Regions from separate parts of the Massilia aerilata genome, predicted to be linked through region 1. Evidence: predicted binding sites of a transcription regulator. Region 1 holds the regulator's gene; each other region holds the start of a gene.
What was found. Region 1 encodes sigma-54, which starts transcription at its own class of promoters, with help from an activator protein. Its sites were predicted from a motif close to TGGCANGNAANCTGCTTT; they were not measured.
Positions count from the first base shown of each region.

Region 2: the regulator sigma-54 is predicted to act here: its motif matches at 4,232-4,249, upstream of ACFPO9_RS20630 (choice-of-anchor E domain-containing protein).
Region 3: the regulator sigma-54 is predicted to act here: its motif matches at 4,294-4,311, upstream of ACFPO9_RS02905 (urease accessory protein UreD).
Region 4: the regulator sigma-54 is predicted to act here: its motif matches at 5,477-5,494, upstream of ACFPO9_RS16035 (PEP-CTERM sorting domain-containing protein).

Region 1 covers NZ_JBHSMZ010000010.1:105,761-113,241, forward strand. Annotated here, with positions in the region: gene lptC (LPS export ABC transporter periplasmic protein LptC) at 1-43, shown strand, start outside; gene lptA (lipopolysaccharide transport periplasmic protein LptA) at 72-620, shown strand; gene lptA (lipopolysaccharide transport periplasmic protein LptA) at 621-1,184, shown strand; gene lptB (LPS export ABC transporter ATP-binding protein) at 1,184-1,966, shown strand; gene ACFPO9_RS15055 (RNA polymerase factor sigma-54) at 1,969-3,459, shown strand; gene hpf (ribosome hibernation-promoting factor, HPF/YfiA family) at 3,518-3,886, shown strand; gene ACFPO9_RS15065 (enoyl-CoA hydratase/isomerase family protein) at 3,992-5,077, shown strand; gene ACFPO9_RS15070 (APH(3') family aminoglycoside O-phosphotransferase) at 5,124-5,930, shown strand; gene ACFPO9_RS15075 (GntP family permease) at 6,032-7,432, shown strand.
Region 2 covers NZ_JBHSMZ010000016.1:265,483-272,963, reverse strand. Annotated here, with positions in the region: gene deoA (thymidine phosphorylase) at 1-865, shown strand, start outside; gene ACFPO9_RS20640 (cytidine deaminase) at 972-1,376, shown strand; gene ACFPO9_RS20635 (L,D-transpeptidase family protein) at 1,428-3,011, shown strand; gene ACFPO9_RS20630 (choice-of-anchor E domain-containing protein) at 3,002-4,168, opposite strand; gene ACFPO9_RS20625 (ABC transporter ATP-binding protein/permease) at 4,496-6,400, shown strand; gene ACFPO9_RS20620 (DUF2076 domain-containing protein) at 6,461-7,246, shown strand; gene ACFPO9_RS20615 (VOC family protein) at 7,243-7,481, opposite strand, start outside.
Region 3 covers NZ_JBHSMZ010000001.1:646,262-653,742, forward strand. Annotated here, with positions in the region: gene ACFPO9_RS02880 (urease accessory protein UreF) at 1-513, opposite strand, end outside; gene ureE (urease accessory protein UreE) at 510-1,073, opposite strand; gene ureC (urease subunit alpha) at 1,089-2,789, opposite strand; gene ACFPO9_RS02895 (urease subunit beta) at 2,786-3,112, opposite strand; gene ACFPO9_RS02900 (urease subunit gamma) at 3,124-3,426, opposite strand; gene ACFPO9_RS02905 (urease accessory protein UreD) at 3,436-4,284, opposite strand; gene ACFPO9_RS02910 (DUF1302 domain-containing protein) at 4,389-6,185, opposite strand; gene ACFPO9_RS02915 (SulP family inorganic anion transporter) at 6,213-7,481, opposite strand, start outside.
Region 4 covers NZ_JBHSMZ010000010.1:332,858-340,338, reverse strand. Annotated here, with positions in the region: gene ACFPO9_RS16075 (Gfo/Idh/MocA family protein) at 1-146, opposite strand, end outside; gene ACFPO9_RS16070 (LysE family translocator) at 164-775, opposite strand; gene ACFPO9_RS16065 (hypothetical protein) at 801-962, opposite strand; gene ACFPO9_RS16060 (TetR/AcrR family transcriptional regulator) at 1,059-1,664, shown strand; gene ACFPO9_RS16055 (zinc ribbon domain-containing protein YjdM) at 1,701-2,045, shown strand; gene ACFPO9_RS16050 (TetR/AcrR family transcriptional regulator) at 2,108-2,701, shown strand; gene ACFPO9_RS16045 (NADP-dependent oxidoreductase) at 2,801-3,835, shown strand; gene ACFPO9_RS16040 (type 1 glutamine amidotransferase domain-containing protein) at 3,861-4,541, shown strand; gene ACFPO9_RS16035 (PEP-CTERM sorting domain-containing protein) at 4,672-5,424, opposite strand; gene ACFPO9_RS16030 (bifunctional diguanylate cyclase/phosphodiesterase) at 5,606-7,481, opposite strand, start outside.

The DNA.
Region 1 (7,481 bases):
CGGGCGCGGCCGGATCGTCTACCCGCCGCGTGGCCAACGCTGACAGGAACAACCTGAAAGGACCGCATTCAATGAAAAAAATAATCGCCGTCGCCATGCTGTCGCTGGCCGCCTTGACCGCTTCGGCCGAGCGCGCCGATTCGCTCAAGCAGGCCCAGATCGACTTCGACAACGGCCACATCGACGAAGCCACCCAGACCCGCATCCTGACCGGTAACGTGGTGCTGACCCGCGGCACCCTGCTGATCAAGTCGGACAAGGCCGTGCTGAAGGAAACGCCGGAGGGCTACATGCTGCTGACGCTGACCGCCGCGCCGGGCAAGACCGCCAGCTTCCGCCAGAAGCGCGACGGCGGCCCCGACCTGTGGACCGAAGGCCAGGCCCAGCGCATCGAATACGACGAGCGCACCGAAGTGGTCAAGCTGTTCGCCAATGCCGTCGTCAAGCAGCTGGAAGGCAAGCGCATGACGAGCGAGGTGAACGGTCCCTTCATCTCCTACGACAACCGCACCGAGCAGGCCAACGTCTTCAACGACGCCAGCGGCGAGAGCAAGGCGGGCGGCGGCCGCAGCACCATCATCATCGCGCCGCGCCGCACCGCGCCGGCAGGGAAGCAGTAAATGAAGCGCGCACTCGCCGCTGCCCTTGCGCTGTTGCTGATGCCGCTCGCGCAGGCCGAGCGGGCGGATGCGCTCAAGCCCTTCAATGTCGAAGGCAACAAGGCGACGATCGACCAGGCCACCCAGACCGTGATCCTGACCGGCAACGTGATCGGCACCCGCGGCAGCATGCTGCTGAAGGCGGAGCGCGCCGAGATCAGGGAAACGCCGGAGGGTTACCGCTCCGTGGTCCTGTTCGGGGCGAACGGCAAGGCCGCGTCGTTCCGCCAGAAGCGCGACGGCGGCGCCGACGAGTGGGACGAAGGCTACGGCGAGCGCATGGAATACGACGAGCGCACCGACATCGTCAAGCTGATCTCGCATGCCACGATCAGGCAGCTCGACGGCCGTACCGTGACCAGGGAGATGAGCGGCCCGTTCATTTCCTACGACGCCCGCAAGGAAGTCCTGTTGAACATGAATGACGTGAGCGGCGCCGACAAGCCCGGCAAGGACCGCGTCAGCGTCACTTTTTACACGCGCCGCCCTACGCCGGCGGCGCCACCGGAAGCAGGAAAGCAATGATGGAAGTACACGCAGACGCCACCCCGACCGCCGTCGCAAGCGGCGGCAGCACCCTGGTCGCCAAGGGGCTGCAGAAAAGCTACGGCAAGCGCCTGGTGGTGCGCGACGTTTCGCTGCAGGTCGCCTGCGGCGAGGTGGTGGGACTGCTGGGCCCGAACGGCGCCGGCAAGACCACCTCGTTCTACATGATCGTGGGCCTGGTGCCGGCCGATGCCGGCGCCATCGTCATCAACGGCACCGACATCACGAGCCTGCCGATCCACCGCCGCGCCATGCTGGGCCTGTCCTACCTGCCGCAGGAAGCCTCGGTGTTCCGCAAGCTGACGGTGGAAGAGAACATCCGCGCGGTGCTGGAACTGCAGCGCGAGAACGGCAAGCCGCTGAGCAAGGCGCGCATCCAGGAACGCCTGGACGAGCTGCTGGCCGAATTGCAGATCGAGAAGCTGCGCGAGAACCCGGCGCTGTCGCTGTCGGGCGGCGAGCGGCGCCGCGTGGAGATCGCGCGCGCACTGGCCACCGACCCGCGCTTCGTGCTGCTGGACGAACCTTTCGCCGGCGTGGATCCAATTGCCGTGATCGAGATCCAACGTATCGTGCGTTTCCTGAAAGAGCGCGGCATCGGCGTGCTGATCACCGACCACAACGTGCGCGAGACGCTCGGCATCTGCGACCGTGCCTACATCATCAACCAGGGCGCGGTGCTGGCCTCGGGCCGGCCCGACGACATCATCGCGAATGAATCCGTCCGCCGTGTCTACCTGGGTGAACACTTCAGGATGTAGTCATGAAACAGACGCTGCAACTCAAGACCTCACAGCACCTTGCGCTGACGCCGCAACTCCAGCAGTCGATCCGCCTGCTGCAGCTGTCCACGCTCGAACTCCACCAGGAGATCGAACAAGTCCTGGGTGAGAATCCGCTGCTCGAACGCCTCGACGATCCGCTCGACCGCTCCGTGCGCCTGCTGGCGGACGGCGCCATCAACAACGGTTCCTCGACCAACACCACGCCCGATGCGCCCCCCGCGTCCGGCCAGGGCGAGGAGAACGGCGGCAGCGGCGGCAGCGAAGCCGAAGGCGGCGACAGCGGCGAAGCCGGCGGCGCCGAGCACGAGATGGAGTGGGGCGAGTCGGGCCATTCCGGCAGCGGCAGCGGCGGCGAGGAAGAGGACGGCCGCCCGCAGCTGGAAGCCAGCCCCATCTCGCTGCGCGAGCACCTGATGGAACAGGTGCGCCTGACCTGCCTCTCGCCGCGCGACTGCGCGCTGGTCGAGATCGTGGTCGACTCGCTCGACGACAACGGCTACCTGGACGAATCGCTGGACGACATCCACGCGCGCCTGCCGGCCGAACTCGAGATCGAATTCGAGGAACTGCGCACCGCGCTGTCGCTGGTGCAGAGCATGGACCCGCCGGGCGTGGGCGCGCGCAGCGCCGCCGAATGCCTGGCCCTGCAGATCCGGCGCATGCCCGGCGTGGCGATGGTGACGCGGCGCATGGCGCTGGTCATCGTCGAACGCTACCTGACCTGGTTTGCGCAGCGCGAATTCAACAAGCTGAAGAAGGCCCTCGACTGCGACGACGAAGACCTGCGCGAAGCCCAGGCCGTGATCCGCCAGTGCAATCCGCATCCGGGTGCGGCCTTCGCCTCCGACGTCTCCGACTTCGTGGTGCCGGACGTGATCGTGCGCCGCGCGAAGGACGGCTGGAGCGTGCAGCTGAATCCGGAAGTGATGCCGCGCCTGCGCGTGAACAGCATCTACGCCGCCTTGCTGAAACAGGGGAAATCGGAATCGCAGCTGAATGCACAGTTGCAGGAAGCCAAGTGGCTCATCAAGAACATGCGCCAGCGCTTCGACACGATCCTGCGCGTGGCGCAAGCTATCGTCGAGCGCCAGCGGAACTTTTTCTCGCACGGCGCAGTTGCCATGCGGCCCCTTGTTTTACGTGAGATAGCTGATACACTAGGTCTACACGAGAGCACAATTTCTCGCGTCACAACTCAGAAATATATGCTGACGCCGCACGGCATGTTTGAGTTGAAGTACTTTTTCGGAAGTCACGTCGCGACCGAGGCAGGCGGTGAAGCATCCTCGACGGCGATCCGGGCTCTCATCGTGCAACTCACAGGAGCAGAAGACCCCAAGAACCCTTTATCCGACAGCAAGATCGCGGAGATGCTAGGGGAACAGGGAATGGTTATCGCACGCCGCACGGTCGCGAAATACCGTGAGGCGCTGAAGATCCCGCCCGTCAGCCTCCGCAAATCCTTGTAATAAGCTGCAGGGCACCCAGATACTGGTTACCTGACAGCGCATCTTCAAAGGAGTGTGTATGAATCTCACTATCAGCGGACATCATCTCGATGTAACCCCAGCAATCCGTGAATACGTACAGAACAAGCTCGAACGCATCACCCGCCATTTCGATCAAGTGATCGACTCCCACGTCATCCTCTGCATAGACAATCTCACCGAGAAAGAAAAACGCCAGAAGGCCGAGATCAACTTGCGTGTTGCTGGGAAGATCGTTCACGTCGCCAGCGCCGCACATGACCTCTACGCGGCGATCGACATGCTGATGGACCGTCTCGACCGCCAGGTCCAGAAGTACAAGCAGATGCTGCAGGATCATAGTCACACAGCACTAAAACGCATGGCCAACGAAGACCTTGAGGGAGGAGAAGCTGCCGCTGCAGCGTGATCGTTCCGCTGGCGCAGCATAGGCAAGACGAAGGGCGCATCTGGCGCCCTTTTCGTTTTTTTGGCCGCGCTACAATACTGCTTTCCCTTTCATAAATAAAAGAACATGAGCGAACACGTGCAGACCCGGCTTGCCAACGGCACCGGCATCATCACCCTGGACCGCCCCAAGGCCCTGAACTCGCTGTCGCTGGAGATGGTGCGCGCACTGACGGAGACCCTGCTGGCCTGGCGCGAAGACGCGAACGTCGCCGCGGTCGTCATCACCAGCACCAGCGAGAAAGCCCTGTGCGCAGGCGGCGACATCCGCTTTTTCCACCAGGCCGGCCATGCGACGCCTGTTGGCGGCAGTGCCTTGCTGGAAGACTTCTTTACCGAAGAATACGCGCTGAACCACCTGATCCATTTTTATCCGAAGCCCTACATCTCGCTGATGGATGGCGTGGTGATGGGCGGCGGCATGGGCATCGCCCAGGGCGGCCCGGACAGCGGCCTGCGCATCGTGACCGAACGCACGAAGATGGCGATGCCCGAAGTGAACATCGGCCTGTTCCCGGACGTCGGCGGCAGCCACTTCCTGTCGCATGCGCCGGGCGCGCTCGGCATGTATCTGGGCCTGACGGGGCTGACCGTCGGCGCCGCCGATGCGCTCTACGTCGGCCTGGCGGATCTGTTCGTGCCGGCTGCCGAACTGGCGGCCTTGAACGGGCTGATCGCGTCCACGCCGGGCGCACAGCTGGCCGAGGCGATCCGCGCCTTTGCGGCGCCGTTTGCGCAGCAGGCCGGCGCGAGCGAACTGTCCGCCCAGCGCGCGCCGATCGACAGGCACTTCGGCGCGGCTTCGGTGGAAGCGGTGATGTCTTCGCTCGAAGGCGACGACGCGCCCTTCGCGCAGAAGGCCCTGGCCGCCATGCGCCAGCGTTCGCCGCTGATGATGTGCGTGACGCGCGAGATGCTGGTGCGCGGCGCTTCGATGGACGTGGCCGATTGCCTGCGCATGGAGCGCTCGCTGGTGCGCCGCAACTTCGAACATGGCGAAGTGCTGGAAGGCGTGCGCGCGCTGGTGATCGACAAGGACAATGCACCGGTGTGGAATCCGCCTTCGCTGGCCCAGGTCACCCCGGAGATGGTGGCGCGTTTCTTCGCGCCGGTATGGCCGGACTGGGCGCATCCGCTGCGGCACCTGGACTGAACACGCGGGCGTGCATTGGCAGTTTTCTTCCTGAGGAGCTTGGACGATGGGACGCCCGACCGATGTAAAGAAAAAGATGCCTGCATCCTGGCAGGAACGCCTGCATGGCAGCCGCTGGGAACTCCAGTCCGGCGGCGCTTCCGGGGCGCAGCTGTTCCGGCTCGAGCCACGTCTAGGTCCGTCCTTGTTCCTCAAGACGGAACGCATCTCGCCCCTGTCCGAACTGGCGGGCGAGGCGGCGCGACTGCGCTGGCTGGCCGCAGCCGGCATACCCTGCGTGCCGGTCATCGATTTTGCCGAAGAGAACGGCCGTGGCTGGCTATTGCTGCACGAGATGCCGGGCAGCGACCTCGAATGCGGTAGCGAAGTCGGCGCCATTCCCGCTTCCGAGGCGGTGCGCCTGATCGCGCAGGCGCTGCGCCAGCTGCATGCGCTCGATGTCGCCGGCTGTCCGTTCGACCACCGCGCCAACGCCCGCATCGCGCTCGCCCATGCACGCATGCAAGCCGGGCTGGTCGACGAGGAAGACTTCGACGAGGAGCACGCTGGGCTGTCACCGGAGACCTTGTTCGCACGCCTGGAAGCCATGCAGCCGCCCACGGAAGACCTGGTTGTGACGCACGGCGACGCTTGTCTTGCGAACCTGATGGTGGACCTGTTCGGCGACATCGCCGGCTGGATCGATTGCGGACGCCTGGGCGTGGCCGATCGCCACCAGGACCTGGCGCTGGCGATGCGCGACATCGCGGATACGCTGGGCAAGAAATGGGTGGCGCCTTTTCTGAAGCACTACGGCATGCAGGCCGATCCGGCGCGCGTGGAATTCTATCGCTTGCTCGACGAGTTCTTCTAAACGACAGATACTGCGTTGCAACATCATCACTGTTTTTGTGCGATGATTTCATCGGGCAATGAATTATTGCCGTATAAAGCACAACAACAGAGGAGTCCGTTTTGTCGTTTCTGATCGTCCTGGCCGCGCTGGCCTTCCTGATGGTGGCCGCCTACCGCGGCTACAGCGTCATCCTGTTCGCACCGATCGCCGCCCTCGGCGCGGTCCTGTTCACCGATCCGTCCGCCGTGGCGCCGGTCTTTTTCGGGATCTTCATGGAAAAGATGGTCGGCTTCGTGAAACTCTATTTCCCCGTCTTCATGCTCGGCGCCGTGTTCGGCAAGGTGATCGAGATGTCCGGCTTCTCGAAATCCATCGTGCAGGCCGCCATCCGCTACATCGGCCGCTCGCGCGCGAACGCCGTGATCGTCGCCGTATGCGCGCTGCTGACCTATGGCGGCGTGTCCCTGTTCGTGGTGGTGTTCGCGGTGTATCCCTTCGCGGCTGAGCTCTATCGCCAGAGCAATATCCCGAAGCGGCTGATGCCGGGCGCGATCGCGCTGGGCGCCTTCTCGTTCACGATGGACTCGCTGCCGGGCACCCCGCAGATCCAGAACATCATTCCCACCACCTTCTTCAAAACCACGGGCTGGGCCGCCCCCGTGCTCGGCACCATCGGCTCGCTGTTCATCATCGTGGTCGGCCTGTCCTATCTGGAATGGCGCCGCCGCGCGGCGATGGCCAAGGGTGAAGGCTACGGTACCCACGCCGAGGCGATCGAGGCCGCCGAGACGCAAGCGCTGCCGAATCCGGTCGTCGCCGTGCTGCCGCTGGTGCTGGTCGGCGTCGCCAACTTCGCGTTCACCAAGATGATCCCGGTCTGGTACGGCGCCGATGCCTACACCGTGCCGGCCAACGTGCTGCCGGGTGTGCATACCCCGGTGACCGCCACCGTGAAAACCGTGCTGGCGATCTGGTCGGTCGAAGCCGCGCTGTTGCTTGGTATTTTGCTGGTGCTGGCGACGGCCTTCCGCCGCGTCAGCCAGCGCTTTGCCGCAGGCTCGAAGGAAGCCGTCGGCGGCGCCCTGCTGGCGGCGATGAACACGGCGTCCGAGTACGGCTTCGGCGGGGTCGTTGCGGCGCTGCCCGGTTTCATCGTCGTCAGCAATGCGCTGAAGGGCATTCCGAACCCGCTGGTGAATGCGGCGGTATCGGTGAGCTCGCTGGCAGGCATTACGGGCTCGGCTTCGGGCGGCATGAGCATCGCGCTGGCGGCCATGTCCGACCTGTTCGTCCAGGGCGCGCAGGCGGCGCAGATTCCTCTCGAGGTGCTGCACCGCGTGGTGGCGATGGCCAGCGGCGGCATGGATACCTTGCCGCACAATGGCGCCGTGATCACCTTGCTGGCGGTGACCGGGCTGACGCACCGCGAGTCTTATCGTGAGATCTTTGCGATCACGATCATCAAGACTTTGGCGGTGTTCTTTGTGATTGGGGTGTTTTATGCGACTGGGCTGGTCTAAGTCGGCTCGCCAATCGCGTAGTTAGCACGTCGTTCCCGCGCAAGCGGGA
Region 2 (7,481 bases), on a different contig from region 1:
CATCGGCCAGACCGCCCAGCTGGCGCCGGCCGACAAGCGCTTCTACAGCATCCGCGACACCACGGCCACCGTGGAATCGGTGGCGATGATCACCGGCTCGATCCTGTCGAAGAAGCTGGCGGCGGGCCTGGACGCGCTGGTCATGGACGTCAAGGCGGGCAGCGGCGCCTTCATGCCGAGCTACGAGAAATCGGTGGAGCTGGCCGAGTCCATCGTCAAGGTCGGCAACGGCGCCGGCACGAAAACCTCGGCGATCCTGACCGGCATGAACGAGTCGCTGTGCCCGGCGGCCGGCAACGCGGTCGAAGTGCGCGTCGCGATCGACTACCTGACCGGCAAATCGCGCCCGGCGCGCCTGCACGAAGTGACGATGGCGCTGTGCGCCGAGATGCTGGTGATCTCGGGCCTCGCTGCCAATCACGAAGAAGCCCACGCCAAGCTGCAGCACGCGCTGGATTCGGGCGAAGCCGCGGAACGCTTCGCGCGCATGGTGACGGCCCTGGGCGGCCCGGCCGACCTGATGGACAAGCCGGATGCGCACCTGGCCAAGGCCCCGATCGTGGTGCCGGTGCCGGCGCTGGAATCGGGTTACGCCTGGTCGACCGACTGCCGTGGCCTGGGCCTGGCGGTGGTGGGCCTGGGCGGCGGCCGTATCCGTCCGCAGGACCCGATCGACTTCGCGGTCGGCCTGACCGGCCTGATCGAACTGGGTCACAAGGTGGACGCCGGCCAGCCGATCGCGCTGGTGCATGCGCGCACCCAGGAAGCCGCGGAGCAGGCGGTGCGCCAGGTGCAGGCGGCCTACCGCATCGCGCAAGAACAGCCGGCTGCGCAGCCGATGATCTACAAGACGATTCGTCCGTAAAAACACCGTCGTCCCCGCGAAGGCGGGGACCCAAGTTAGATGCGTTTCGATCGCTCACGCAGAACTTGGGTTCCCGCCTCCGCGGGAACGACGTCATGGAGTCCACATGAACTACCAAAAACTGATCGAAGAAGCCCGCGCCGCCCGCGAACTGGCCTACACCCCGTACTCGAAGTTCAAGGTCGGCGCCGCGCTGGAATGCAAGGACGGCCGTATCTTCCGCGGCTGTAACGTGGAAAACGCGTCCTACGGCCTGTGCAACTGCGCCGAGCGCACCGCCTTCTTCTCGGCCATCGCCAGCGGTTACAAGCCGGGCGATTTCACGGCCCTGGCCGTGATCGGCGACACCGACGGCCCGATCGCCCCCTGCGGCGCCTGCCGCCAGGTGACCCTGGAGCTGGGCGGTAACGAGCTGCCGGTGGTGCTGACCAACCTGAAGGGCGACCTGATGGAGACCACCGCCGCCGGCCAGCTCCCGAACGCCTTCGGTGGCTGGGACCTGAACCAGTAACTGGTATCATGGACGTCGGCAACGACCGGTTGCCGATGTCCGGAAGTACCGATGAAATTCAGCCAGAAAATCGGCGCCGCGCTCGCGTTTTGCGCAGCTGCGGCGCTTGCACCCAGTAGGACCTTCGCACAACCCGTCCCCGCCGTCATCCATGACCTGGCTCTCCAGGCGTCGCGAAGCCCGGCAACGCCCATAGGTCCCTACGACGAACGCGCTTGGCTCGAGCGCTTCTACGCGCCGCGCAAATACACGCTTGCCTGGAATCCCTCGACCGCCGCCGCGGCCCTGTGGGTGCTGCGCCAGGCCGCGCTGCAGGGTCTCGATCCACGCGACTACGGCGCCGACGCGCTGCAGAAGCAGCTCGGCGCAGGCGGCGCCGATGCCGCCAAGTTCGACGTCGCGCTCACATCGGCGATGCTGCACTACCTGGCCGACCTGCGCGTCGGCCGCGTGCGTTCCGAATACCACACCCGCCTTCCCGATCCGCGCCTGAAGCAGTACGATCCGGTCGAGCGCCTGCGTGGCGGCCTCGCGGCTGGCCGCCTGCAGGCCGCGGTGAAGGCGGCCGAGCCGCAGATCCGCCAGTACGGGCAGGTCAAGGCGGCGTTGGCGCAATACCGCGCGCTCTCGAAAAAGCCGTATCCGGCGCTGCCGGCGCCGAGTGGCAAGCTGGCGTCCGGCGGCGCCTACCCGGCCGCGCAGGCGCTGTTCGAGCGCCTGGTGTTGCTGGGCGACCTGCCGCCCGATACGCCGCCGCCGGCGGAGGGCATCTACAGCGAGCAGCTGGAAGAGGGCGTGCGGCGCTTCCAGGCCCGCCATGGGCTGCTTGACGACGGCGTGCTGGGCCGCGGCACCATCGCCGCGCTCAACGTGTCGCCCGCGCGCCGTGTGCGCCAGCTCGAACTGAGCCTCGAACGCCTGCGCTGGCTGCCGGATTTCGGCCGCGGCCCGCTGATCGTCGTCGATTTGCCGATGTACCGCCTGTGGGCCTTCCAGAACGGCAGCGCCGAGCCGCCGCTCGAGATGCGGGTGGTGGTCGGCGCCGCGGTGAAGACCGAGACGCCGCTGTTCGTCGGCCAGATGCGCTACCTGGAATTCAACCCGTACTGGAACGTCCCGCGCAGCATTCTCGACAGGGAGATCCTGCCCAGGCTCGAGCGCAACCCCGCCTATTTGACGCAGCACGACATGGAGACGGTGCCGCCAAACGCCAGCGTGGCCGATCTGAAAGCAGGGAAGGCCCGCGTGCGCCAGCGCCCGGGGCCGAAGAATTCGCTGGGCGCGATCAAGTTTGCGATGCCGAACCCGATGGACATCTACCTGCATTCGACGCCGGCGCGCGAACTGTTCGAACGCAGCCGGCGCGACCTGTCGCATGGCTGCATCCGCGTCGAACATCCGGCCGCGCTGGCCCAGTTCGTGCTGGGCGGGCAGGGCAAGTGGAGCGCCGACGCCATCCAGGAGGCGCTGCAGCCGGGACCGACCCGCCATGTCGCCCTGGTCAATGCGGTGCCGGTCGCGCTGATCTACGCCACCGCCATCGTCGACAATGAGGGCAGGCCGATCTTCGTCGCGGATATCTATGGCCGCGACGCGACGCTCGAGCAGGAATTACGCGCGCGCGTTCAGCGCTGACGGCGCTTGCGGCTCAGGCCGAAGGCAGCCGCGCCCAGGCCCAGCAACATGATCGAGGCCGGCTCCGGCACATCGACGTTTTGATTCGCCGGCGCCAGGACTGCGCCATACAGATTCAGGTTCAGGGTCGATCCCGCATACAGCGAACTCGACGCCGCGTCCGGTGCATAGTCGCCGAAAGTCAGAACGTAGCTGGCATAGTGCATGCCGACCGCGCTTGCCGAGAAATCAGCCTGGAACAGGGTGCTTCCGCCGGCGATCAAATCGTCGAACATGTCCAGGTTGGTCAGGAACTGATTCGCGGTGTCGCCGGTCTGGCTGATTTTGATCAGGCTCAGTGCGACGCGGTTGCCAAGCAGGTTAGCCAGCGAGAAATTCAGGCTGCCGACCTTGTCCCCCAAATTGTACGAACCGAAATCCAGATCCAGCGTATCGCCGGCGATACCGTCGAAGCCAGCGCTTGCATGCTCCAGATAGGTATAGCTCAGCGTCGTCGCGCCGTTCCAGGTGGCGTTCGCTTTGGTCGTCACCGTGGCGCCGCCGATGGCGCCTGAATTGCTGGCGTTGACTTCGAGCGACTCGGTGACGTCGACCATGCCGGCGCCGACATAATCGTTCAGATAGGCGTTATCGACCGCTTTGGAGAGCTCGTCGGGCATGGTGCCGGCAGCCTTGCCCGATGCCGCTGCAACGGTGTTGTTGGTGTTCAGTACGGGGCCGCTGCCGCACTTTGCCGCCGTGTTGGGCGCCGCCACCGTGCGTGTGCAATTCACCGTGGTCTTGCTTGGCGTCGACGCTGCGCTATCGCTTGCGCCTGCGGCGTCGAAGCCGATCGTGCTCTGCACGGCGCCGGTGGTGGTGCCGTTAGGCGTATTCCTGTTGTAGCTGAAATCGACGCTGGTGTTCTGCACGCTGGTCGCTGCGGTCTTCGTGCCGATGTTCACGCCGGTCAGCACACCTTTGCTGGCATCGAACTGGTTGAAGCTCGTCGTCACCGAGGTTTTCTGGCTCGTTTTTCCAGTGCCGCTCAAAGCAGGCGCGGATACGGCCACAGTAAAATCCTGGCTTGCGGTGACGACGCCGGCATGTGCACTGGCCGAGACGGCCAGGAGTGCGATATAGCTTGAAACGACTGCGCTGAGCGGTTTGAGTGACATTTTGGACCTTTCTTATATCTCTTTTATTCTGAGAAGTAGGCATACTGAAGAGCTAGACCTCATGAAGCAACTATTGTGCCTGCAAGCTAAGTAATTGATTTAAATGATATTTACGTATGTTAAATGTGTTACGTAAATATTGTGTAAGGAAAATCGACATTAATTTGTATCAATGTTTCATAATGCTCGCGTGTCATGTTGAAGCGTCAATTTGACATTTGGCAAGCGATCTTCTGAGTATTCCTGCTATGTCCGTTTCCGCACTGAACGGGCTCGTGCCACCTCGTATGCTTGGGACATAAACCATGCAGAGACGGCGGCACCACCATGAGAAATCCATTTTCCGCATCCACTGAAGCCGAGACCGATGAAGGTCCGGCTCCCAGGCGGCGCCGCGCCGCCCCCTTGTCGGTCGATGCATGGAAGCAATTCCTCAGCGTGGCGAAACCGTACTGGTTGGGGGAGCAAAAGAAGAAAGCCTGGGTCCTGCTGCTGCTCCTGATCGTGCTGATGCTGGTCGAGACCAAGCTGGCCGTGATGCTGAACGACCAGTCCGGCGAGATGACCTCGGCGCTGGCGGCGAAGGAGGGTCCGCGCTTCTGGAAGTCGGTGCGGATGTGCCTGTTCGTGCTGGCCTTCGCGGTGCCGGTCTACGCCTTCTATTACTACATGCGCGACCTGTTCGCGAACCAGTGGCGGCGCTGGCTGACCGGCCGCTTCCTCGACGGCTACCTGAAAGGCCGCAAGTACTATGAAATCGGGGCCGACAGCGGCATCGACAACCCCGACCAGCGCATCAGCGAGGACATCAACACGTTCACGGGCAGGTCGATCAACTTCCTGCTGATCTTCCTGGGGTCGATCATGCAGCTGGTGGCCTTCAGCGCGGTGCTGTGGTCGATCTCGCACCTGCTGGTCGGCGTGCTGGCCGTGTATGCGACGGTCGGCACCGCGATCGCCCTGTGGGTCTTCGGCACCCCGCTGATCCACCTGAATTTCTGGCAGTTGCGACGCGAGGCGGACTTCCGTTTCAGCCTGATGCGCGTGCGCGAGAACGCCGAATCGATCGCCTTCTACCGCGGCGAAGCGCAGGAGCGGGTCCACATCGACAGCAAGCTGGACAAGGTCATCAAGAATTTTGCGCGCCTGATCCGGAAGCAGCGCAATCTCAACCTTTTCCAGCGCACCTTCAGCCAGCTGACCCTGGTGCTGCCCGGCGTGATCCTGGCCGACGGCGTGCTGTCGGGCGAGCTGGAAGTGGGGCGGGCGATCCAGGCCGCGGGCGCCTTCACCGCGGTGCTGGGCGCGGTGGGCGTCATCGTCGACAACTTCGAGAGCCTGAGCCGTTTCGTGGCCGGCATCGGCCGCCTGCAGGCCTTGTCCGAGCTGGTGCTGCCCGGCGTGGCCGAGGAGTACCCCGACGAAGGCAAGCATCCGCGCATCGAGCGCCATCCGGCCCGGCACCTGACGCTGGAAGCCCTGACCCTGCATCCGCCGCAATCCGAGCGCGTCCTGATCAAGGAGCTGAACCTGGTACTGAAGCCGGGCGACGCGCTCCTGATCACCGGCGACAGCGGCTGCGGCAAGAGTTCGCTGCTGCGGGCGATCGCGGGCCTGTGGCATACGGGCAGCGGCGCGATCCACCATCCGCCCATCGAAGATTGCTTCTTCCTGCCCCAGCAGCCTTATCTGCAGGCGGGTACGCTGCGCAGCCAGCTGATCTATCCCAGCGCAGACACCGGCCTGAGCGACGATCAGTTGCTGGAGATCCTGGAGCAGGTCCACCTGCCGCGCCTGGCCGAGCGCGTGGGCGGCCTGGATGCCGTGGAGGACTGGGAAAAGCTGCTGTCGGTGGGCGAGCAGCAGCGCCTGGCCTTCGGCCGCGTGCTGGTGCATGCGCCGGGCATCGTCATCCTGGACGAAGCGACCAGCGCGCTGGACAGCGCCAACGAAGCGTCCTTGTACGCCCGCCTGCGCGACAGCGGCACGACCCTGATCAGCATCGCGCACCGGCCCGCCGTCCTGCGCCACCATACCCATGTGCTGCACCTGACGGGGGAGGGCGCCTGGAAAGTGCACGAGGCGGACGCGTTCGCATTCGATGCGCCGGCCGCCGAGGCGCGCGCCGGCGCCGGCAATCCGAACCCGAACCCGAACCCGAACCCGAACCCGAACCCGATTCCGAATCCGCAGCCGGCGCGGCAAGCGCGTAAAGTGGCTGCGGCGACTTGAAATCCTGATCACGCCCTCAACATGAAGGCCTATCCGGAATCATATTAAGGAGGCAAAGTCATGAGCCCGAAAGATTCACAGATGTTGCACGATTTCCTGAGCCAGCTGATCCAGGCGCGCGGACTCCAGAAGGACCCGGAGGCCGATGCGCTGATCCAGCGCGCGGTCGCCCAGCAGCCGGACGCCGCCTACCTGCTGGTGCAGCGCTCGCTGCTGCAGGAGCAGGCGCTGAACAATGCCAGGGACCAGATTGCGCAGCTGCAAAACCAGCTGCAGTCCGCCCAGCAGGGCGACAGGCGCTTCCTGGATGCGAATGCCTGGGGCAACAGCGGTTCATCGCATCCTGCGAGCGCGCAGATGCAGCAGGAGCGGCGCGAATACCAGCGCGATCCGCGCGACTACCCGCCACAACAATACCAGCCGCAATACCAGCAGCCGTCGATGATGGGGGGCATGTTCGGCGCCCGTTCCGGCGGCTTCCTGGGCGGTGGCGGCGGCCTGCTGGGCTCGATCGCGGCGACGGCGGCCGGCGTGGCCGCGGGTAATTTCCTGTTCCATGGCCTGGACAACATGTTCCACCACCATGACCAGGGCGGCGGCAACCGCCTGCTGAATGGCGACGACCCGGGCAACAACCTGTTCAGCGACCAGTCGGGCAGCCCGCTGGCCGACCAGGCCGGCCTGGGCGACATCGGCGGCGGCTCCGGCAACCATCTGCTGGACAGCGGCTCGGGCGAGGTCGCCTCGGAAGGCCTGTTCGACAGCGGCCTGGACGATAGCGGGACGCTGGACAGCACCGGCGGCTTCTTCGACGGCGATGGTTCCGACGAAGGCCTGTTCGGCTAACTATCCGTCTCCGGCTTCCAGGGATCGTAGGTCCCCACGTTCCAGATGTGGCCTTCGGGGTCGCGGCACATGAACTCGCGGCTGCCGTATGCGGTATCGGCCGGCTCTTGCAGGATCAGGGCGCCGGCATTGCGCGCGCGCTCGCAGACCCGGTCCGCGTCGTCCACGTGCAGGTAGACGGTCTGGGTCTGGCGGCCCTCGATCTGGTCCGGCTGCACCAGCAGCTTGCCGTATT
Region 3 (7,481 bases), on a different contig from region 1:
TCCGGCGACCTGCCCCAGCGGCACCGACTTCACGCACACCAGCACCTGGTTCTCGACCCAGGTGAACAGCAGCGCCAGCAGCGCCTCCTCGTGCGGGATGCCGAGACCGTCTACCGCGCAGGCAAACGCCGCCGGCAGGGGAGCCTCTTCGCCGAGCACCCCGGCGCCCGCCACGCCCAGCTCGGCGAGCAGTCGGGTCAGCGAATAGCCCATCTGGACAGTCTCGGCGCGGAACTCGGCCGTGTCGCGCGAGGCCAGGAAGCATTCGCTCCACAACGCGACCGCGGCATGGTCGTGCGCCGCGAACGCCTTCAGCAGGCGCCAGAACAAAGGCGCATCCCATTGCGCCATGATGTCGTGCAGGCCACGCCCGATCCAGGCGCGGGCGCTCACGGCATCGTGCACCATGCCCTCTTCCAGCGCCGCTTCCAGTCCCTGCGAATAGCTGTAGCCGCCGACCGGCAGCGCCGGGCTGGCGAACTGCAGCAGGTGCAGCAGGCCGGCCGCGTTCATGGGTTCTCCGCGCCGGCGGCGCTGGCGCAGGCGACGCTGTCCGGGCGGTGGATCTTCTGGCGCACAGGAACCGGCGCCAGCAGGCCGCCGGCAGGGTGCGCATGTCCATGCGCGTGGGCGTGGCCCCCGGCATAGGCGCCCGCCTCCGGCTCGAACTTGGCCAGCTCTTCGTCGACCTGGGCGCCCAGGCCCAGCACCATCTCCTTCAGCACCGGATCGACGCGGATACGCAACCAGCCGGGGCCGACCTGGGTCTGGGTATGGCGGTTGCCGAGGTGGTAGGCGCAGCGCGCCAGCATCGCGGCGTCGACGCAGCGCACCAGGTAGGTCGGCTCCGGCGCCGCGACCACGCGCACTATTCGCCCGCCTTCGCCGCTCAGCAGGTCGCCGTCGCGCAGCACGGTGCCGCGCGCGAGGAACAGCGCCACTTCTTCGCCGGACGCCAGCCGGCCTCGCTGGCGGCAGCGCGCGCGCTGGTCCCAGGTCAGGACCATCAAGGCGTCGACCGCCGCGCCGGGCGGGGCATGGTCACGCGCGACCTTCGTATGCAGGGACATCATCCGTGGCTCCTTTTGCTAGAACAGAAAATAACGCTGCGCCAGCGGCAGCACCGTCGCCGGCTCGCACACCAGCAGGCGGCCGTCGGCCCGCACCTCATAGGTCTCGGGATCGACTTCCATGCGCGGGATGGCGCCGTTGTGGATCATGTCGTGCTTGCGCAGGCCGCGCGTGCCGCGCACCGGAATCACGGTCTTGGCCAGCCCGAGCCGGGCGGCGATGCCGTCGTCGTAGGCCGCCTGGGACACGAAGGTGAAGGATTTTTTCAGCCCGCCGGCGTAGGCGCCGAACATCGGCCGCCAGTGCACGGGCTGCGGGGTCGGGATCGACGCGTTCGGGTCGCCCATCAGGCTGGCCGCGATCATCCCGCCCTTGAGCACCATCGACGGTTTGGCGCCGAAAAAGGCGGGCCGCCACAGCACCAGATCGGCGATCTTGCCGGCCTCGATCGAACCCACCGCATGGGCAATGCCGTGCGTGATGGCGGGGTTGATCGTGTACTTGGCCACATAGCGCTTGACGCGGGTGTTGTCGCTGCGCCCGGAGTCGCCCTCGAGCGGCCCGCGCTGGGCCTTCATCTTGTGCGCGGTCTGCCAGGTGCGCAGGATGGTCTCGCCGACCCGACCCATCGCCTGGGAATCGGAAGACATCATCGAAATGGCGCCAAGGTCGTGCAGGATGTCCTCGGCGGCAATGGTCTCGCGCCGGATGCGCGATTCGGCGAAGGCCACGTCCTCGGCAATGGCGGCGTCCAGGTGGTGGCAGACCATCAGCATGTCGAGGTGCTCGTCCAGGGTATTGACGGTGTATGGCCGGGTGGGATTGGTCGAAGAAGGCAGCACGTTGGCATGGCCGACCGCGGCGATGATGTCCGGCGCATGGCCGCCGCCCGCGCCTTCGGTGTGGAAGGTATGGATGGTGCGGTCCTTGAAGGCTGCCAGCGTGGACTCGAGGAAGCCGGCTTCGTTCAGGGTGTCCGAGTGCAACGCGACCTGCACGTCCATGCGCTCCGCCACCGACAGGCAGTTGTCGATCGCGGCCGGGGTGCTGCCCCAGTCCTCGTGCAGCTTCAGGCCGACCGCGCCGGCCTCGATCTGTTCCTCGAGCGGGCGCGGCCGGCTTACATTGCCCTTGCCGAAGAAGCCGAGGTTCATCGGGAAGGCGTCGGCAGCCGCCAGCATGGCGTGGATGTGCCAGGGCCCGGGGGTGCAGGTGGTCGCCGTGGTGCCGACCGCCGGGCCGGTGCCGCCGCCCAGCATGGTGGTGATGCCGGACGCCAGCGCCTCTTCGATCTGCTGCGGGCAGATGAAGTGGATGTGGGTGTCGACCCCGCCGGCGGTGACGATCATGCCTTCCCCGGCGATGATCTCGGTGGCGCCGCCGATGGCCAGGGTCACGCCGGGCTGGATGTCGGGATTGCCGGCCTTGCCGACGCCGGCGATCAGGCCGTCCTTGATGCCGATGTCGCCCTTGACGATGCCCCAGTGGTCGACGATCACGGCATTCGTGACGACCGTGTCCATGACCTGCGCGTGCGGCAGCTGCGACTGGCCCATGCCGTCGCGGATCACCTTGCCGCCGCCGAACTTCACCTCTTCGCCATACACCGCGTGGTCGCGCTCGATCTCGATCACCAGGCCGGTGTCGGCCAGGCGGATGCGGTCCCCTGTCGTCGGGCCGAGCATGTCGGCATAAGCCTGGCGCGAAACGCTCGTCATGCGGATGCCTCCTGGGCGGGCAAGGGGCCGTTCACGCGGCCCTGGAAGCCGACCGCCACGCGCGCGCCCGCCAGCGCGACCAGCTCCACCGTACGCTGCTGGCCCGGCTCGAAACGGACCGCGGTGCCGGCCGCGATGTTCAGGCGCATGCCGAGCGCCGCCTCGCGCTCGAAGCGAAGCGCCGCATTGACCTCGTAGAAGTGGTAATGCGAACCGACCTGGATCGGCCGGTCGCCGGCATTCGCCACCGCCAGCACCTGCGTGCGGCGGCCGGCATTCAGGAGGATCTCGCCCTCTTCCAGGAAGTATTCGCCGGGGATCATGGCATCTCCAATTAAACGATGGGCTGGTGGACGGTCACCAGCTTGCTGCCGTCCGGGAAAGTGGCTTCGACCTGGATCTCCGGGATCATCTCCGGCACGCCCTCCATCACGTCGGCGCGGCCCAGGATGGCGGCGCCCTCGCTCATCAGCGCCGCCACGCTGCGGCCGTCGCGCGCGCCCTCCATGATTGCCGCGCTGATGAGCGCCATGGCTTCCGGGTAGTTCAGCTTCAGGCCGCGGGCGCGGCGGCGCTCGGCCAGCAGTGCGGCGGTGAATATCAGCAGCTTGTCTTTTTCGCGGGGCGTCAGGTCCATGGGCAGCTCCTAGGTATTCCAGATACGCGGCGCCCTGGCGTCAAGGCCCAGCAGGTGCGGCCGCACGGCCTGCCACACGCGCAGCATGGCGGCGCGCGCGGCTTCGCCGTCATTGCCGAGGTAGCGGGCGACGAACACCGATTTCACCTGGCTCATGGCCAGCCCCGGCACGCCGCCGCGCAAGGCGGCTGCCGCCGCCCCCGGCAGCGGCTTGCCGACCGCCAGCAGGGTTGCGCACACGCTTCGCCCATTCAGCCCCAATGGGCTGGCCAGGCCGGCGGCGCCGAGCCTGCCCTGTTCGTGCCAGACCAGGCGGCCGCCCTGGCGGATCCGGGTGCGCTGGGCGATCTGGCCGTGGCTGAAGCGCTCGCCCATCGCGCGCCGCCCGAAGCACATGATTTCGGCGCCGATGTAGCAGGCGCCCTCGCCCAGCTCGACCTCATGTTCGAGCTCGACGCCGGCGCCGTCGTAGAAGATGGTTTCCAGCGGCAGCCATTCGAGGGCGGCGCCGTCGCCGACGCGCAGGCGCACCTCCTGGCGCGATGCGCGGCCCGGCGCGCGATACCATTTGGCGGCGCCGGGCGTCGTCGCGCACACCCGGCTACCGGCGCCCAGCCGAAGATCGAGCGCCAGCTGGTCGCCGCCGACCACACCGCCGGGAGGATGCACGACAATCACATGGCAGGTCCGCGGCCCCTCGGGATACAGCGCCTTCTGGACCCGCAGCGGCCCCGCATGGGCGCGACTTGCGAGCCGGGTCGTTTCACCGTCGAAGGCGAAGCGCAGATCCAGGCTGGCGCGCCAGGGCGGCGCCGGCGGCGGGTCGGAAACCGGAGTCGAAAGAGAGCAATCGCGCATGCATCCTGTTTAGCAGGATGCGTGCCATGCCGGGAAAGGGCCGCCGGATGCGCCTTGACCGCACCCAAACGGGAAATCGCACCAGTGCAGTGCGCCCCGCGGGCTTAAAAACGCACCCCGGCGGACAGCGCCAGCGTGTCGCGGTCCGTCGACGCGTTGTAGTCGCCGCCCCAGATGCCGACGTAGTGCAGGTCGGCGAACCAGTGCTTGCGGTATTCGAACTGGCAGCCGGCCGACACCATGCGCCGTCCCTCGTTGATCGCGAAATCGCCGGACCAGCCCTTCACCTCGTGGCCGAAGCCGGCCGTCAGCTTCGTCTCCAGCTCGGGCGCCAGTTCGGGCAGCCGCGTGTCCATGCGCAGCCGGTAACTCCAGGCATTGGCAGTGTGGTAGCCGCGCAGGCTGCACTGGCGCGCCGCATCGCCCGTCATCACCATGCAGACGCCGTTTACCGGACCGGGGCCGAACACGTCGGCGCGGCCATAGCGGCGCACGGCCTGGTCCGGCAAGCCGGGCGTGTGCTTGCCAACCAGTTCCAGGAGACCGGTCAGCGGCAGGCCGAACACGTTCCAGCGCTGCTGCGCGCTCAGCTGCAACTGGGCCATCGAATACAGGTCGTAGCCGTGGAAGACGGCGCCGGGCGGCACGGCATTGATACTGGCGCGCAGCAGCGACGGCGCGCTCGGGCTGAGGAAAGCCGGCAGCGCGTCGGCCGGCGACAGCATGAAAGGAATCCTTTCGCGCCAGGACAGCTCGGCGCCGAAGCTCGTGGCGCCGGCACGGTGCCGTGCAGTCAGGGCGGTCAAGCCCGCGTTGTCCACGAACTCGGTGAGGAAACGCATATTGAGGCCGTCCGGATCGCCCGGAATCAGCGGCGCCCCGACGCGCGCCGAGCGCCGCATGCTCGGCATCGGCATGCGCCAGCCGTAGCGCGCATGGTAGAGGCCGAATTCGGTGTCGGCGTCCTGCTGCCAGAACAGCGCCAGGCCGCGGTTCGGCGCGCCGGGCTTCACGCTCGGCAGGCGTTGTATGACCGCCCCCTGGGCCACGCGCGCACGGTCGTTCAGGCCGAGCGGCGGGCCGCCCATCACGGCGTTGCAGCCTTCGGCCGCGTAATCGCTGATCGCCCAGAACGTGCCGCAGGTATCGCTCACGCTGGGACGGAAGCCCTGCACGAAAGCTTCCAGCGCCCAGCCGGGCGCGAGGCCGGCGCGCGCGAACAGCATCGGCGCCGCGATCCGTGTCTCCTGCGGCAGGCTGCCGGCACGCCGCAGGGCCGGAAAATCGCGCGGCCCCATGGCTTCCAGGGCCGGCCCGCGCTCGCTCCACGGCGTCAGCTGGCGGCCGGCGCGCAGCAGCAGGCTGCTGGAACCCAGCGCCATGCTGCGCTCGATCCAGGCTTCGCCCAGCGCCACGCCCGAAAAGCGGCCCAGGGGGTCCGTACCCGCATCGCCGAGCGGCTGCCCGACAGCGTAGCGGCTGATCGAATTGCCCCAGGGCCGGGCGTCGTGGCGCTGGCCGTCGTCGTACCAGGCCTCGATGCGCGCCAGCCCGGCAATGCCCGCGCCCTCGTAGCGCAGGTCGAGGTTGCCGAGCCAGGCCCGCGACACCCAGTCGTGGCGCGCATAATTCAGGTTGGCGTCGTCGGCGTTGGCGCCCATGCCAACGCCGACCAGGCCGATGGCGGCCGAGTTGCTGGCGGTGAGCAGGCGCGGATCGGGGGCCTCCAGGCGCTTGACGCCGCCGAAGGCGATGCGGCCGGACAGGCTCAGCCCATCGGTGCCGGCGCATGCAGGCCAGGCAGCAAGGGTGGCTAGCGCCAGCACGCCGGACTTGAGCCCGGGCATGGGAGATGCGTGGGAGGATTGCAGGAACAAGACTGGCTTGATTCGTTTCAACATGCCTCCTCACGGAAGTATTGACACAAATTATATTGCCATACCGATAGAATCCTGGCAATCATCTCCCTTGCTGGAAAGTGCATGCCACGCATTCGCCGTGCTGAGGAAGACCTGGCCGCTCAGGCGCTCGAGCAGGGTCGACTGCTTGAGGCGGTCCATCACCGGCCCCTTGACCTCGGCCAGGTGCAGGCGCACGCCGCGCTGCGCGAGCGTGGCGTTCAGCTCCAGCAGGCCGAACAGCGCCGAAGTGTCGATCGCGTTCACCGCCGACAGCACCAGCACCAGCTCGCGCACGCCTTCGTGCAGCGCCAGCTCTTCCTCGGCGCGGGCGCTGACCGCTTCGACGTTGCCGAAAAAGAGACCGGCATCGACGCGCAGCAGCAACACCCCGCTGCGGGTCTCGGTGTCGTAGCGGTCGACGTTGCGGAAATGCTCGGTGCCGGCGATGCGGCCCAGCACCGCGATGTGCGGCCGGCTCTCGCGCCAGATCATCGCCCCCATCGACAGCAGCAGGCCGACCACGACCCCGGCCTCGACGCCCATCAGCAGCACCCCGCCGGCGGTGGCCAGCAGCGCCAGCGCATCGGCGCGGTCGTAGCGCCAGGCGGTGCGCAGGGTGCCCGACTCCAGCATCCCCAGCACCGCGACGATGATGGTGGCCGACAGCACCGGCAACGGCAGCAAGGCCAGCCAGCCGGTCGGCAGCACCAGGGCCGCGCCCAGCAGCAGCGCGGTGACGACGCCCGCCAGCTGGGAGTTGGCGCCGGCCGAGAAATTCACGGCGGAGCGCGACAGGCTGGCGGTGACGGGAAAGGCGCCGCTCAGGAAACTGCCGATGTTGGCGGCGCCGAGGCCTACCAGCTCGGCGTTCGTCAGCAGCTTCTCGCCCTTCTTCGCGGCCAGCGCCTGGGCGCCGGACATCGACAGCAGGAAGCACATGAAGCCGATCAGGAGGGCCGGCTTGAGCAGCAGCAGCCAGTGCGCGCCGGACGTGGCCAGGTTCAGGTGCGGGAGGCCGGCCGGCACTTGGCCGATGACGCGTACGCCCATCCGGTCCAGGCCCAGCACGGCCACCGCCGCGATCGCGCCCAGCACCACCAGCATCGGCGCCAGGCGCGCGCCGATGTCGGCGCTTGATGCCGGCAGCCCGCAGCGCCGCAGCAGCGCGGCCCCGCGGCGGCGCGCCAGCACCAGCAGCGCCAGCGCGCCCAGCCCCAGCGCGGCGCTGGGCCCATGCCAGTGCGGCGGCGCGGCCCCCAGCAGGGTGCCCAGCTGGTCCCAGGCGATCAGGATCGA
Region 4 (7,481 bases), 230 kb from region 1:
GGGACCAGCGCATGTGCCCGTGCCTGCGCGCCGGCGTCGGGGTCGTAGATGCCGGCCACCTTGTACGCCCTGTGCGCTTTCAATGCCTGCAATACGCGCAAGCCCATGGTGCCGGCGCCGATGACGCCGATCCGGATCTCCTGCATTCTTATTCTCCCTTCGATCAAGCCCGCACGATGCGTAGCGCGCACAGCAATAACAAACACCCGGTTGCCAGTTGCAAGATGCCGCTGCGTGCGCCACCCAGCTGGCGGCGCGCAAGCCAGGCGTACGCGCAGAGCACCGGATATTCGAGCAATACCGCAACCGCCCCGAGCAGCGCCATTTGCACCACCGGTGGCCAAGCACCGGGCTGGACAAACTGGGGCAGCATGGCGCCGAAAAACAGCACTGACTTGGGGTTGGCCAACTGTAGCGCCAGCGCATCGGAAAACAGCCGCCGCGCCGAGGCCGGGGGTGGGATTTCGCGATGTCCGTCCTGCCTGGCGCGGCGCCATGAGCGCAGCGCCTGGATGCCAAGCCAGCCGATGTAGGCGGCCCCCAGCACGCGCAGCACGGCCAGGCTGCCTGGCATCGCTGCAAAGATGGCCCCCAGGCCGAGCAGGGCCAGGACGATGTAGATGCAGTTACCCAGGAGGATCCCGGCGATGCTGGCCTGCGCCGGCTTCAAGCCGGACCGCAGGGCAGCGCCCATCACATTCACGACCGCGGGGCCGGGGGTGATGCTCAAAACGAAATTCATACACCAGAAAGAAATTGCCAGCGCCAAGTCCATGATGTCTTCACTCTGCGTTAGTGAATTACAGCTTCGTGCGGTCGAGCCCATTGATGAGCTTGCATAGCTCCCGCCATACCGCCGCAAGCCGGCGCCGCTCCCGCCCCCTGCCCTTGCCACAGGCTGGCAGGCGCACTGCGATCAGCAGTGCGCCTGCTACCGTCCTCGTCACTTTCAGCGTCATCATCCGGACTCCTTCGCAAGAATTCAATAATTAACTAGACTTGAGTATATTTAATTAGCCGATACAATGCAAGCCTCTCAACACATGACGCGGTGACGAATGGCCAGGCCGATTGGAAAAAGCAGCAAAGTCAGGCAACAAATCCTGGATGCCGCGACGCGCTTGTTCGAGCAGCGCGGTGTCGACGCGGTCAGCATGGACGACATCGTCGACGACGCCGGCGTGGTGCGCGCCACGGTGTACAGCCATTTCGGCAGCAAGGCCGCCCTGGCGGCGGCCTGCGCGCGGCTGTACCTGGCCAGCCTGGCCGATACCCTGCCCCGGCAGGCCGAGCCGGGCCGCTTGCGCGCCGCGCTGGGCGAGTTCGCGCAGCGGACGCAATCCTGGCTGCAGGCCCATGCGGCGCAGGCGCGGATCTTCTTCGAACAGGTGCAGCAGGCCGCCGATTTCAGTGGCGCGCCTCGAGACGGGCCCTCGTTGCGCCTGTCCTTGCGCGCGCTGTTTTCGTGCGCGCGCGATACCGGCGACCTGCCCCCGGATGCGGATATCGAATTCCTTGCCGACGGCTACGCCTATCTGTGGTTCATGCTGTGCGCCCAGTGGCTCGCGCAGCAGGACGACGCGCAATTGGCGTCGCGGCTGGCGCAGCTGGCGGATTTGTATGCCCCCGGCCCGCGCGGTTCGCGCGATGCGGCGCAGGACTGACACGCAAAATTACTTTACTGAAGACTGGATACTGACATGACGAATTTCCCACCCTGCCCCGCCTGCGGCTCCACGCTCACCTACGAAGACGGCTCGGGCAACTACGTCTGCCCGGAATGCGCGCACGAATGGCCGGTGAAGATGGAGGCAGCCACGGAAGAAGCGGCGCGCGAGTGGCGCGACGCCGCCGGCAACCTGCTGCAGGACGGCGATTCGGTCACCGTCATCAAGGACCTCAAGCTGAAGGGCGGCGGCGGCGTGGTCAAGCAGGGCACCAAGGTCAAGAATATCCGCCTGGTCGACGGCGACCACGATATCGACTGCAAGATCGACGGCTTCGGCGCCATGAGCCTGAAATCGGAATTCGTCCGCAAGAGCTGAAGGCAACACCGGCAGCGCCGGGCCGCAAGACGACTGGTCTAATTGGTGCTATCATGAGCTCCATGAACAGCGAACAGCAAAGCGTCCGCCAGCATATCCTTGCCACCGGCCGCAGCATCATCATGGGCAAGGGTTATTCGGGTGTCGGCCTGAACGAGATCCTGTCGGCCGCCGGTGTGCCGAAGGGCTCGTTCTACCATTACTTCAAGTCGAAGGAACTGTTCGGCAAGGCCATGCTCGAAGATTACGTCGATGCCTACCTGGCCGGACTGGAAGCCATGCTCGCCGCCGACGGCAACCCGGGACTGGCACGCCTGATGCGCTACTGGGACAGCTGGCTGGTGCTTGCCGACGACGCCTGCGCCGGCAGCAAGTGCCTGGTGGTCAAGCTGAGCGGGGAAGTCGCCGACCTGTCCGAAGCCATGCGCGAGGTCCTGTTGCAAGGCACGAACCGGATCGTGCAACGCCTCGCGGATTGCATCGCCGAGGGCCTTGCCGACGGCTCGGTCCGGAGCGGCGTGGCGGCCCCGCAGACCGCCCTCGCCCTGTATGAAATGTGGCTGGGCGCGGCCCTGCTGACGAAATTGCGGCGCGAGCCGAGCGCGCTGCAGAATGCGATGCTTGTCACCCGCGCCATGCTGGAGGCGCCGCGCTGAACGGACACGGCGGCATTGCGCCGCCATTTTTTTGCGCAGTTTCTAGACGACCAGTCTAATAGATACATGGCAATATTATCATCAAGAAGGGAATATCAAATGACCCAGGATCGCAAGCGTAACCGCCGCTTCGTACTACAACAGCGTCCGCACGGCTCGCCCGACGCCAACACTTTCCGCCTGGAAGAGCAGCCGGTGCCTGCCCCGCAGGAGGGCCAGGTCCTGCTGCGCACGCTGTTCCTCTCGCTCGATCCCTACATGCGTGGCCGCATCAGCGACGCGCCTTCCTATGCCGCGCCGGTCGAGATTGGCGGCACCATGGTCGGCGGCACTGTTTCGCGTGTCGAAACCTCGCGCAACCCCGACTTTCCGGTCGGCCAGCTGGTACTGGGCTACAGCGGCTGGCAGGATTACGCGCTGTCCGATGGCGCCGGCCTGAACAAGCTGGACGGCGACGTGGCGCAGTCTTCCCGCGCGCTCGGTGTGCTGGGCATGCCCGGCTTTACCGCCTACATGGGCCTGCTCGACATCGGCCAGCCGAAGGCCGGTGAAACCGTGGTAGTCGCAGCCGCCAGCGGCGCGGTCGGTTCGCTGGTCGGACAGATCGCGAAGATCAAGGGTGCGCGTGCGGTCGGCATCGCCGGCGGCGCCGAGAAATGCCGCTACGTGGTCGAAGAACTCGGCTTCGATGCCTGCATCGACCACCGCGCGCCGGATTTCGCGCAGCAACTGGCGGACGCCTGCCCGGACGGCATCGACGTGTATTTCGAGAACGTCGGCGGCGCCGTGTTCGACGCCGTGCTGCCGCTGCTGAACACCAGAGCGCGGATCCCGGTGTGCGGCATGATCGCCGACTACAACGCCACCGCCCTGCCCGCCGGCCCGGACCGCCTGGGCCTGCTGGCGCGCACCATCCTCACCAAACGCATCCGCATGCAGGGCTTCATCATCTTCGACGACTACGGCCATCGCTACGGTGAATTCTTCCAGCAGATGAGCGAGTGGCTCCAGCAAGGCAGAATCAAATTCCGCGAAGACATCGTCGACGGCCTGGAAAACGCCCCGCAAGCCTTCAACGGCCTGCTCGAAGGAAAGAACTTCGGCAAGCTGGTCATCCGTGTTGCCCAAGATTGATCCCCACACTGAAAGGAAACGAAAAATGAAAAAGATTCTGATGGTACTGACCTCCCACGACCAGCTCGGTGACACCGGCAAGAAAACCGGCTTCTGGCTGGAAGAGTTCGCCGCGCCCTATTACGCGCTGAAGGATGCAGGCGCCGCCATTACCGTGGTCTCGCCGGCCGGCGGCCAGCCGCCGCTCGACCCGAAAAGCGACGAGCCGGACGCGCAAACCGATGCCACCCGCCGCTTCAAGGCCGACGCCGATGCGCAGCGCGTGCTGGCCTCGACCGGCAAGCTGTCGGAAGTGAAAGCCGACGACTTCGACGCCGTGTTCTACCCGGGCGGCCACGGCCCGCTGTGGGACCTGGCCGAGGACAGGGATTCGATCGCCCTGATCGAGGCAATGGCGGCGGCCGGCAAGCCGGTGGCGGCGGTCTGCCACGCGCCGGGCGTGCTGCGCAAGGTGAAGGCGGCTGACGGCAGTCCGCTGGTCAAGGGCAAGAAGGTGACCGGCTTCACCAACACCGAAGAAGATGCGGTTGGCCTGACCCAGGTCGTACCCTTCCTGGTCGAGGACATGCTGAAGCAAAACGGCGGCGAATATTCGAAAGGCGCGGATTGGCAATCCTATGTCGTCACCGACGGCAAGCTGGTGACCGGCCAGAACCCGGCCTCGTCGGAAGCGGGTGCGGAAGCCCTGCTGAAGCTGCTGGCCTGAGTAGCGTAGTCGGACTGCCGGGTTCGACGGCACCGTGGAGCGACTTCGTTTCCCGAAAAAAAACGCCAACCGCGCAGGTTGGCGTTTCGGTTACTGCCGCCGTGCGATCGGCGGACGCATTGCCGGAAACTCAGGACTTACGGCGCCGCGCCACCGCTCCGCCCAGCAGGCCAAGCGCCAGCAGGGCCATCGAACCCGGTTCCGGCACGGCGGTGCCCAGCACCTGCACATTGAAATCGGAAGCCTTGTCCCAGCCGTTGCCCAGGCTCGTGAACGAATCCACCGAGATCGCGCTGCCGCCGACCATATGCGCTTCCCACAGCAGGTCGTCGGCGCCCTGTTGCGGGGTGCCGCTGAGCGCGGCGTTCGAGGCGCTCATGAAGGGAATCACGTAGTCGCCGCCGGTACCGTCCAGGAAGAACATATAGGTCTGGCCGGCGCCGAGCGTCAGGTTGACCGCAAAGTCGATCTGGGTCAATGAGCGCGTGGCGCCACTGGTGGTGGTGTAGCTGGCGCCGCCCGGGTAAGTGGTCGGGGTCGCGGTGTAGGTGCTGGAAATCGACGTCAGGCTGCCCGGACTGCCGCTGCTCAAGCCGCCAATCAGGGATACCGTCCCGGTCGGCCCGACCGTCCAGATGCGAATGGTATTGATGTTCCAGGTTGCCCCGGTGGTGTTGGTGAAGGTATCGCCCTCGACCCAGTAATCGCCCCGCTGGTAGCCGGCGTCGGTCCAGGCGACGTTCGAGCGGTTGGCGGTATTGAGATTGAGGTTATCCGACGGCAGGCCGCGGTCCACGAGCACATCCGCGTATGCGGCGCTCATCATTGCAAAGGACATCGCCACTGCGCCAATGGCGGAAGCAAAGCGCTTGGTAGTCAACATCAGGTTCTCCCCAGAATGAATGTTTAGGTGACTGCTCTTGCGGTATCTGGGGTATGCAATTTACAGGCCCGGTTCCTGCAGGTCCTTAATAAACAAGTATTTGCACGAATATTATGCAAGACGGCTCAGTCACCCGGCATAACCGGAAAAACCTGTCAATTTTTTCGACAAGGTTTGGACATCAAGCCGCCAGCCGCAACTCGATCCGCTCGATCACCTGGTGTACATCCTCGGGCGGCACCGGTGGGCTGAAGTAATAGCCCTGGCCGATATGGCAGCCGTGCGCCAGCAGCCAGTTCATCTGCTCGCGCGTCTCCACCCCTTCCGCCACGATATTCATCTTCAAGGCATTTCCCATGGCGACGATCGCCTGGGTCAGCTTTTCCGCGTTCGAGTCTTCCAGCATGCTCTGGGTGAAGGACTGGTCGATCTTGAGGCACTGCAGCGGCAGCTGGCGCAAATAGCTCAGCGAGGAAAAGCCGGTGCCGAAATCGTCGAGCGCGGTGGAAATGCCGGTCTCGTTCAGCGCCCGCAACACGTTCTGGGTCTCGTCGAGCTGGCGCATGAAGCAGGATTCGGTCACTTCGACCTGCAGCGCGTGCGCCGGCACCTGGTATTCCTCCAATAGTTCGGCCAGGTAGGCGACCAGGTTCGGCGACAGGATATCCGCGATCGACAGGTTGATCGCGACCGGCAGCGGCGCCAGGCCATGGCTCAGCCAGTTGGCCTGTTCCGCGATCGCATTGCGCATGACCCAGCGGTCGATGCGCAGGATCTGGTCGCTGTGCTCGGCAATCGGGATGAAGGCGCCGGGACTGTTCTGGCCCCGGGTCGGGTGGTTCCAGCGCACCAGCGCCTCGAGGCCGACCACTTTCCGGCTGATCAGGTCCACCTTGGGCTGGAACACCAGCGACAGCTGGTTGCGCTCCACCGCTTCGTCCAGGTCGCGCTCGAGCAGGTAGTAGTCACGCTGGCTCGCCGCCATCGCCAGTTCGAAGACCACGCTGCGGCTGCGGCCCCGGGACTTGGCCTGGTACAGGGCCAGGTCGGCGTGGCGCAACAGTTCGCTCACCGTGCGGCCATGGCCTGGCGGAATCGCCACGCCCACTGAAATCCCCAGGCGGAACTGCTGTCCCTTGATGTCGAAGGGTGCGGCCACCGCCTGATGCAGGCGCTCCGCGAAAGTCAGGGCCGTGGCGGCGTTCGGGTGCGGAATCTGCAGCAGGAGCATGAATTCATCGCCGCCCAGGCGGGCCAGCAGGTCGAATTCCCGCACCACCGCCTTCAGCCTCAGGCTCAGCTGCTGCAGCACCAGGTCGCCGGTTTCATGGCCGTAGGTGTCGTTGATCTTCTTGAAGTGATCCAGGTCCAGCAGCATCAGCGCGGTGTTGTAGCGCGTATCGTCGAGGCGCCGCGCGACCTCGTCCTCCATGGCCCGGCGGTTGTACAGGCCGGTCAGGTGGTCGTGGTGGGCGCGCCAGTGCAGGGTTTCCTGCATCTTCCGGTTGGCCCGCAGCTTGTTCACCTCGCTCAGGATGCGCAGCAGGTTCTGCAGCGCGTCGGCGTCGATCTGCTGCCATGGGTCCGAATGGCCCTTGACCGATTCCTTCCACTCCGCAAACGAGCGCCGCGGTTCCAGCCTGACGCGGCCATCCGGCAGCGCGACGATGTCCTTGACCGGCTCGCCGCCCCAGCGCACCTGCTGCACCGCTTCGGCCCGGGTCATGAAGCAGAAGATCAGGTCGCCGTCATGCCGCTGCGCCAGCAGCAGGCCCGCCGCTTCCGGCAGCAGCAACAGGGATTTCCTGGGCGAGGTCAGCAAGTCGTCCCACATCCGCACGCCCGGACTGGTGTTGCGGCTGTCCAGGCGCGACGCGACTTCGTCCAGTATCCGGTGGATGGACCCCTTGCGCTTTCCCGGCCCGCCCAGGCAGGCCAGGGTCCCGATCTGCACGCCCATGGTGTTGGCATTGAACGCCGGCAAGAGCTTGGGCAGCCATAGGTCCAGCTCGGCCGCGATATCGCCATCCTGGATCAGGGCCTGGTGAAACTCGTTC